DNA from 3 places in the Pseudoalteromonas sp. 78C3 genome. Region 2 is predicted to be linked to each of the others. Evidence: predicted binding sites of a transcription regulator. Region 2 holds the regulator's gene; each other region holds the start of a gene.
The links. The regulator LexA, encoded in region 2, represses DNA repair genes until DNA is damaged. The targets are predictions, from matches to a motif close to TACTGTATNNNNATACAGTA.
Positions count from the first base shown of each region.

Region 1: a site for LexA is predicted at 1,150-1,169, ahead of CXF76_RS19045 (exonuclease domain-containing protein). Genes of this name have one in related genera too.
Region 3: a site for LexA is predicted at 1,893-1,912, ahead of CXF76_RS06570 (SulA-like leucine-rich domain-containing protein). Genes of this name have one in related genera too.

Region 1 covers NZ_PJAV01000173.1:64,644-67,930, forward strand. The annotation lists gene CXF76_RS19030 (SapC family protein) at 1-121, shown strand, start outside; gene CXF76_RS19035 (DUF6445 family protein) at 114-833, shown strand; partial or broken gene CXF76_RS20845 (protein phosphatase) at 872-1,051, opposite strand; gene CXF76_RS19045 (exonuclease domain-containing protein) at 1,181-3,287, shown strand, end outside.
Region 2 covers NZ_PJAV01000121.1:13,379-16,665, reverse strand. The annotation lists gene coxB (cytochrome c oxidase subunit II) at 1-923, opposite strand, end outside; gene lexA (transcriptional repressor LexA) at 1,407-2,024, opposite strand; gene CXF76_RS05065 (PaaI family thioesterase) at 2,192-2,632, shown strand; gene CXF76_RS05060 (hypothetical protein) at 2,633-3,013, opposite strand.
Region 3 covers NZ_PJAV01000127.1:36,139-39,425, forward strand. The annotation lists gene CXF76_RS06560 (GGDEF domain-containing response regulator) at 1-843, shown strand, start outside; gene CXF76_RS06565 (YchJ family protein) at 918-1,397, opposite strand; gene CXF76_RS06570 (SulA-like leucine-rich domain-containing protein) at 1,436-1,870, opposite strand; gene CXF76_RS06575 (tetratricopeptide repeat protein) at 2,169-2,633, opposite strand; gene CXF76_RS06580 (NCS2 family permease) at 2,752-3,287, shown strand, end outside.

The DNA.
Region 1 (3,287 bases), on a different contig from region 2:
AATTACGCTTTTACATCAAAGCGCTTTATTACCCGCTATTTATACTGTTATAACCTCACTTGGCCAAATATACCCATTGATAGAGCGTAAAAATGCAGTGCTTAATTTAGCCGATGATTGATTTTAAACTAAACGAAAATACGGCGTTACACATACATACTGTAGGGGAAGAGAAAACCCCAATTATTGTTATTGATGATTTTGTAAATAATGTAGATGCGCTTATTAATTTTGCTGTGTTTTCTCAAAGTGCTAGAGAATCGTTTTGCGCACAAGAAAGTGATTTTTACCCAGGAGTAAGAAAAGCAGCACCGCTTAGTTATATCGAGCGGTTAAAAGCGCTTGCGCCAATTATTAATTCGCACTTTGATATGGCGGATAAAAGCGAGTTTGATGTAATTCTTTCTGCTTTTTCAATTGCATGCACTGAGCCTGATAAGCTCAGGCCAATACAAATGCTCCCTCATTTTGATACACCTAATATGAATCAACTTGCTATGGTGCACTTTTTATGTGATGAAACTCATGGTGGTACTTCATTTTATAAGCATAAATCCTTAGGGTATGAACGTATAACAAAAGAGCGGCTTATGCTTTATAGACAAGCTATTAAGCAACAAGCCATGGCGCAAAAGCTTCATAAAAATCCACAATATATAAATGGAAGTACAACTTTGTTTGAGCAAGTTTACAGAGTAGAGGCAAAGCTAAATCGCGCAGTTATATACCCAAGTAACTTATTGCATTCCGGTAATATAAACGCGTCTAATGGTTATGCCTGCGACCCAGTTAATGGGCGTTTAACTATTAGTAGCTTTGCTGTTTTACGCTAGCTTTTTTATTACCGACTAAAACTCTCAAAGTACTCTTTTTACAGCTCTATAGTGAGTGCTTTAGGGCGAATGCCTTGTACTAGGTTGTATACCTCTTCTTATGTGTAACCTGTCGAATTTAAAATAAGTGCAGCGACCAACCCTGTGCCGCAGGTGCCACCTTTGCAATGTATGGCAATGGTTTGTTTTTGTTGTATGGCTTGTAATATGTCGCTTTTTACATTTAGTGCTTATCGACCCTACATTATTTTTATATGGCAACTATAAGCATTACTGATTACAAGTTTAAGATTGAATAATAAGCGCAAATACTAGATACTGTTTTTATATACAGTTATGGCGATATTATGAAAAAAGAATTACCAGCAAAATACTATTTAGCGCATTTTAGAGAGCTTATTGAGTTTGTAACTAGTAAATGTATGCATTTACTTGAGCCTAAACATAGTGAATTTATTAGTAAAATTAACCAGCTAGATGAACAAAGCCAGTGCATGTTGGCGCGTGTGTACTCGCGAAAGCCTTATTTGGTGCAGGCGCAATCGCTTAATTATGAAGAAATAACATCACCGCATCAGGCTATTTATACGCTTAAAAAAGCCGATATTTTATTTGAGCCAAACGAGCAGCATTATTCGCAGCTTTTAGCGCACTTAACCAAACCTTCTTTGGTTGAGTTGCTAAGTAATTACGACGAGCAAATAAGCTTTAAAAAGAGCGCCGGTAAAGGCGCGCTGGTGGATATTGCGCGTGAGTTTTTTAAAGCATGCCCACAAGAGCTTGCGCCACTTTATAGCCAGTATGTAATTAATAACCGCAGTGATTACTACGAGTATTTTGAGTTTTTATTTGCAGGCAAACTAAGCAGTGGAGATGTGAATCATCAAAATCGTTTTGTAATGCGAGACTTAGGCTTAACCGCTACACGCGAAGGGCACAGTGAGAGCTTGTCACGCTTTGAAACACTTGACGAAGCGCAATCAAACTATTTATTAAACCGTTACCGGTTAGCATTTAAAAATATAACAGATGAGAGCGACTATGTTGCTTTAGCGTCACAGGTTTTAGTGCAAGCTGCACATGGTGCAATAGCCGTTGCATTAAAAAATAAATTATTAGTTAGGCTTTATAGGCAGCTAAAAGCAGTTGATAGCGAACTTGCTTTTAGCTTACTAGAAGGGTGCGCGGATGATAGCGAAGCACAAGAAATTCAAATAAGAGAGCAATACAGGCTTGGCAATAAAGAGTGGGTAAAAGCTCGATTAGAAGCCATTATCGAAAACCCGCTCACTGATGATTTACTGTATTTTGCTGACGATTTTTTAATGCGTAAGTTTAATAAAAAAACACGTTCTCGTTTAAGTGCCATGCTTGCCGATACTCAGTGCGTGCTAGAAATAGATGAACTGTACCGAGGTGAAGTAGAGCAGGGCGTAAACGATTATTATACTCGCCAAGGTATGCAGGTATTTAATACCGAAAACACGCTTTGGCAAAGTTTGTTTGGTTTGGTATTTTGGCATGAGCTATTTGTGGAGTCGCCTTATCCGCCATGCAATGAGTTTGATATTTATCCGCAAGTATTAAGGCTTGGTAATTTTTATGAAGCGCAGCAAATACAGATAAATGAGCGCTTAGCAAAGTGCCAAACGTCGCAAGCATTGCTTAATTTAGTATGCAAAAATGCAGCGCAATACTTTGATCAACCTAACGGTTTGTTTAGGTGGCGCAGCAATTTATTAGAGCCACTAGAAGCGCTTATTTTAAACAGCCCACTTGAGGCATTAATTACTCATTTAACGGCTATGAGCAAACATTATTTACAGCTAAAAGACGGCTACCCCGACTTAATGGTAATTAATAATGGCCAAGTACATTTTGAAGAGGTAAAAGCCCCAGGTGATAAGCTTAGGCGCAACCAACTTACCACCATAGATAATTTAAAAAATGTGGGCTTTACGGTACATATTGCCGCAGTTAAGTGGTTTGTAGACCCAAACCGTATTTACAGCGTAGTTGATATAGAAACCACGGGCGGCTTAAAAGGCGGTAACCGTATTACCGAAATAGGCCTTGTAAAAGTACAGCACGGTAAAGTAATTGATACTTGGACTAGCTTAGTTAACCCCGAGCGCCATATACCTGGATTTATAACGTCACTAACTGGTATTAGCGACAGCATGGTTTATAACGCGCCCGTATTTGCAGAGGTTGTAAAGCCACTAATTGATAAACTAGCAGGCAGTATTTTTGTAGCCCATAACGTTAATTTTGACTATGGCTTTATTAAAAAAGAATGCGAGATGGCAGGGCACTTTTTTAAAATGCCAAAAATGTGCACCGTGGTTGAGTCGCGCAAAGCGTTTAAAGGCTTAAAGTCGTATTCGCTTGGTAACCTTAGTACGCATTTTAATTTAAACTTAACCAGCCATCACCGCGCATTGGCCGATGCAA
Region 2 (3,287 bases):
TTAAGTGCAGGAAATACACCCGGTAACCCCATGCCAGTAGGCTGATGACATGCAGCACAATTGGCCATATATACTTGTTCGCCTAAAGTCATTAATTCTTCTTTTGGGAGGGTTTTATCAAGTAATGCGGCATCTGCTAATGCTGCTTTTTGTTTAGCTTGCTTTGCATCTGCAAGCCACGTTTTAAAATCAGCCTCAGATTTAGCGACCACCACAACAGGCATAAAGCCATGATCTTTACCACACAACTCAGCACATTGGCCTCGGTAAGTACCTTCTTCGTTTATGTTCGTCCATGTTTCGTTTATAAAGCCGGGATTCGCATCTTTTTTAACTGCAAAATCAGGTACCCACCAAGAGTGAATAACATCGTCAGAAGTCATTAAAAATCGTACTTTTTGATTTATTGGCAGTACAAGAGGCTTATCAACCTCAAGTAAGTAGTTAGGATTTTTATCTGCAAGGTTCGCGATTTCATCTTGCGGGGTAGATAAAATAGAGTAGAACTCTACATCTTCACCCATATATTCATAATGCCATTTCCATTGCGAGCCTGTAATTTTAATAGTGAGATCAGCTTTGCTGGCATCTTCCATTGCAATTAGGGTTTTAGTGGCTGGTACTGCCATAGCAATTAAAATAACAAACGGGATTGCAGTCCAAAGTATTTCTACTTTAGTGCTTTCGTGAAATTGGGCAGGTACAGCCCCTTTAGATTTGCGGTGATGAATAAGTGCCCAAAACATAATTGCGAACACTATCACCCCAATCACACAACATATTATAAATATGGTCATGTGCAGCTGATATACATTATTGCTTATATCGGTTACGCCTTTGCGCATATTGTATTGGCTGTTAGCCAAAACTGGGTGCGAAAAAACACATAATATAAGCCACAAGGTAGAGGTCAGTTTACCCATGTGACGGCTCCTTTGATGCTATTGCGAATGCAAAGCGAAGAGGCATACGGCTTAAACGCCAATTCGTTATTTTTATTTTTTTAGTCAATCTCATTTAATATTGATTGGTTTTGCTGCGCCAACAACGGGTTTGTGTATATTGTGTGTTCTCAAAACTAAAAAGCTGTGAGTTATTATTAGCTCAGCACATTAATAATTAGCTAAAAAATGAACAACAAGCAAGTTTTAGTATAAAAAACAATCAGGTGATATTGAGTAATTAATAAAAAATCAGTAACCAACTAGGTAACAGGAAGTTCAAAAGATGAGCAAAACAAAGGGGTTTAACGCATTCGGAGGGGGAAAATATAAGTGCAAAAAAGTTTACAGCTTAAATTGTCAGTGAGCTATTTATGCCCTATTTTTAGTGCGAATTTAAAACAGAAAATGCGTACTAATTAGTACGCATTTATAAAACTGCTTGTTTAAAAGCTATTTTTAAAGTCACATCCAATCAGCGTTTCTTATAACGCCAACGGCTAAGCCTTCAATATTAAAAGACTCATTCTCAAGATCTACTTCAATAGATTCAAAATCGTCGTTTTCAGCATGAAGTAATACTTTACGACCCGCTTTCTCAAGACGTTTTACAGTTACGTCTTCGTCTAGGCGGGCAACAACAACTTGCCCATTTTCAGCGGTTTGAGTACGATGTACAGCAAGTAAATCACCATCCATAATACCAATATCTTTCATGCTCATACCGTTAACGCGTAGTAAAAAATCTGCAGCCGGTTTAAACATTAATGGATCGATTTTGCAGTGACTTTCAACGTGCTCTTGCGCCAAAATAGGTGAACCAGCAGCAACACGCCCTATAAGCGGTAAACCTAATTGTTCTGGCTCTTCTTCTTCAATTAACTGAATACCACGGCTTGCACCTGGTTTCATTTTAATTGCGCCTTTTTTAGCAAGTGCTTTTAAATGTTCTTCAGCAGCATTGGCACTTTTAAAACCTAATGTTTGCGCTATTTCAGCACGTGTAGGAGGCATACCAGTGTCTTTAATAAAAACTTTAATTAGTTCGAGTATTTGAGCTTGGCGGTTCGTTAATGGTCGCATACAACTGGTTTTCCATACAGTACATTTAACTGTGAGTATATACAGTTAAATAAAAATCGCAAATTTAAATTAAGCCTTAAAATAGCCAAAGTAATTTCACTTGTGTACATTTTAGGGATATAACTAAAGCTAGGTTTATAAATGATTAAAAAAGCAAAGGAGTCATTATGAGTATTTGGTACCAGCCCATCACTTTAGAGCTGTGCAAGCAGTTAGAACAAGGCATTGATGGCCAAGGAACATTAATGAAAACCATGGGAATAGAAGTCACTGAAATTGGTGATGATTACTTAGTAGCCACTATGCCGGCAATTCCTGAGCATCATAACCCAATGGGAATGGTTCACGGCGGTGCTAACGTTGTACTTGCCGAAACAGTTGCCAGCTATGCAGCTAACTTTGTTGTCGATTTTACAAAATTTTACTGCGTGGGGCAGGAAATTAGCGCAAGTCATTTAAAAGCATCTCGCAACGGCACTTTAACAGCAACGGCAAGAGCGTTTCATATTGGCCAACGTAGTTCAGTGTGGGAAATAAAAATTACAAATAGCCGCAATGAGCTGTGCTGCGTATCAAAAATGACCGCAGCAGTCGTAGAGCGAAGATAGTTACTTTTCGATTGGGTAAATTGTAATTTCCATACCCGCACCAATCGCAGATATACGCAATAGTGTATCTGCATCTAAGGCTTGATTAAAGCACTTAGGTGAAGTGCCTGATTCAAAACCAATATCAAACGTTCTACGTGAACAGCTTAACCATTGTTTTAGCGCGTTACGCGAACACGATTCAATAAGCTCACATATATGGTTTATTGCTTTGTCAGGCGTGTTTACTACACCTGTTGCTTCAATACGCGCTAATTGACGGTATTCGTCTTTGTCATAATGTAAAATCGTCGCGACTTTTTTCAAGTCTGCCACTAGCAAACTAATATCTTGCTTTGATTCAAGCTCAAGATCTACATTTAAAAATTGAATTTCCGACATCGTTTCGTATTTATCCTCTAATAATTTCATTGCAAACTTTAACGCAGTTTTACCGTTATACCAAATCAACTATGCTCTATTAACCACTTTATATAGATATTTCGCAGCTTTTAAGTATTTTTTAGCGTTTAAAGCTAGCTGGATATCAAACACTCAGCTCAATTAAACAAATAAGTCATGTTAGCAATTTAAGTGTAATCTTTTTTATTTTTAAATGATTACAGTAAGCTATAGTTTAAACTGCGACAAAATGTCGCAGTAACTAATCCCATTA
Region 3 (3,287 bases), on a different contig from region 2:
TTATTAAGCTTAATCGTATTGAAAAAAATATTATCTGAGCATTTTAATGTGACAACTGCTGGAAGTGGTGAAGAGGCGATAGAAATTTGTAATGTTGATTTACCTGATATTATCCTACTCGATATTAATATGGGTGGAATGAGTGGTATTGATACATGTTTAAAATTAAAAAATAATACTGAAACACAGGATATCCCAGTTATTTTTGTTACATCCTTTGAAAACGAAGAAGAAGAGTGCTGGGAAGCCGGAGCTGTCGATTTCATTAAAAAGCCGATTAAAAAAGAAACATTATTTAGAAGAGTTCGTGCGCATATAACGTTAAAATTACAACATGACTTACTCAATCAAAAAGTATTTCTAGATGATTTAACAAAGGTATTCAATCGTCGTTATTTTGATGCGCATTTTTCTAAAATGGAACGAAGCGCCTTACGAGAAAAAGTCGACTACGCACTATTACTCATCGATATAGACTACTTTAAGCAATACAACGATCTTTATGGTCATGTGCAAGGCGATACGGTTTTAAACCTTGTTGCACAAACTATTACTAATAGTTTGCAAAGGCCAACCGATTTTGTTGCGCGTTACGGCGGCGAAGAGTTTGTAGTTGTTCTACCGCATACAAGCACTGAAGGTGCAATTTGTGTTGCTGATAAAATTAAACAAAATGTGGTCGATTTAGGAATATTACACAGATATTCAGAATATGACTTTGTGACTATTAGTATTGGCGGTGCAACCCTACAACCGTACGTAAATAACAAAAACACCTTGCAGATCGCAGATGAAAAAATGTATGAGTCCAATATGCAAGGCCGTAACCAAGTGTGTTTTTAAGTTTAGCTAGCTAATAAATCACTTTGCCACTTAAAAACACCTTGTAGGTGATAAATATTAAATAAGATTATTTATTACACGCTATGACATTTTTTGTACTTTTTATTGCTACCACATGGGCAGTCATCATTTCTGCCCACTTTAATATCTTCAACAGGATATATAGTGCCATCTAAATAACGCCATTGAGTGTTTTCTTTAATAAACTGCGATTTTTCGTGAAGCTCACAAAATAAGTTTTGATAAAAATATTGGGCTTTAAATTCTACAGTACCGGTATCGCCATCATGGCTTGACCCAATTACATCAAGATTTATAAATCGACAGCTGTTAGCAAAATCATTGATTTCTTTAACCGGATTTTCAGCTTGTTTTTCTTTTGCGTAGGTTTGATAAACATATTCTGCATTTTTAATAACATAAGCGCTGAATCGTGAGCGCATAAGTTGTTCAGGAGAATCAGCCTGTTTAACAGATAAGTGAAGCGGCTCGCAGCAATCGGCATAATTGTGCCCACTGCTGCAAAAACATAATGTGGTATTGAGTGAAGTCATAATAATAATACAAAGTCTAAAACATTAGTTTAACAAGCTTATTGGGCGAGTGATATCTCTGTTGTTTGAGACTTTTTAGTAAAACAGTATAGTTTTGTATTCGTTTTACTTAAATCGAACGATAGATTCGTAAGTAGTTGGTTATTAACTATATCGGTCCAGGTAATTACCGCTGCAAAGTTTCCGTTATGTAATGCAGAATTTAATACATACTCTAAATTTACTAGGTGCTTTTGTCTAATAACAAGTAATTTACTTGTATCAATAGAGCATGAGTCAAGTAAAGCTTTGCTAGGTACGTGATCTGGAGCAATTAGTAACGTCCATGCATTAGAGCTATTGTATTGGTGTAATACTTTTAAAAGCTCAAAGGTCGCTGAAATTTCATCTTCAATTTGAATCAAATTCACGCAATCGCTTTGCTCATCTTGTTGGTAACTTTTAACTGTTCTTACGGTAATAGGCTGTAACATAATTTCACTCACTGGGTTTTTATACAGTATTTATATACAGTAGTTTATACAGTGCTTTCGTGCAAGCCTTTTATGCTATTTATTTGTACAGTTATTCAGCTTTTGATCATTGTTTTTATTTTTTTGATTTATAATTCTTTATTAATCAGCTTGTTATGGAATTATTTTTGAGAAGGTATTCTAAAAATAAATTTTTGAGCAGTGTCTTCATTTTGGGGTTTTATACTGTATAGGATTATCTTTGTAACCATATACAGTATTTTTTTACACTGCATACAGTACTTCTATCATGGTTAGCTTATGTGTTTTCACTCGTGCGAGGGATCATATGAGAAAACTGGAGTTGGTGGATTTGTTCGTACAAACTTGCCGCATAACATTGAGCATCTTTAAATCGCTTAGTTTCGATATGTTTGCGTATATCTGTAACCGCTGCAGTGGCAGGGGCGTACCCTTGGCTACTTGCTAAGCTTAACCAAGCTACAGCATGAAATACACTTTGTGGCACGCCTTCACCTTTCACAAAGAATAAACCTAAATAAAACTGTGCTCTATGGTTTCCCGCCATTGCAGCAAGCCGCATCCATTTTGCAGCCAATGGAGCTTGATTATTTTTTAAATAATATAGGGCTTTATTTAACGTACTTTGCTCATCTTTTTTATTATCAACGGGCACAGAGGTATTTTCGGGTTGAGTAACAAAACCTAAAATATTATCTAGCTGTTGCTCTAAGTCTTGCTCACAAGGTGTTGTTTTAAGCATATTGGTTCATTTATTATTTTAACTACTCTAACAGTTTAGTATATAGCAAGGTAAAATGTCCTGTAAAAGATAATTTTTATGTTAAAATCTCGCCACTTTTTACTATCACAAGTTTATTATGTTCGAAGCCTTATTTAAACTGAGCGAAAATAATTCAACAGTTAAACGCGAATGCGTTGCTGGCCTAACTACCTTTATAACTATGGTATACATTGTATTTGTAAACCCGGCTATGCTCGCAGAGGCTGGGATGGATCAAGGGGCTGCATTTGTAGCGACATGTATAGCAGCTGCGATAGGCTGTTTTATAATGGGTTTATGGGCTAACTATCCATTAGCATTAGCGCCTGGTATGGGACTAAATGCCTTTTTTACGTATGGTGTCGTATTAGGAATGGGTTATACCTGGCAAGCCGCGTTAGGGGCTGTATTTATGTCGGGTTGTATATTTTTGTTTTTAAGCTTATTTAAAGTCAGAGAGTGGATTATTAATGCCATACCTCTGGTGCTCAAGCGAGCAATCGCAACGGGTATAGGTGCTTTTTTAGCATTAATTGCCCTTAAAAATGCAGGCATTATCGTCTCAAGCCCGGCAACATTAGTGCAGTTGGGCGACATTACTTCTCCAGGACCGTTATTGGCTATATTAAGCTT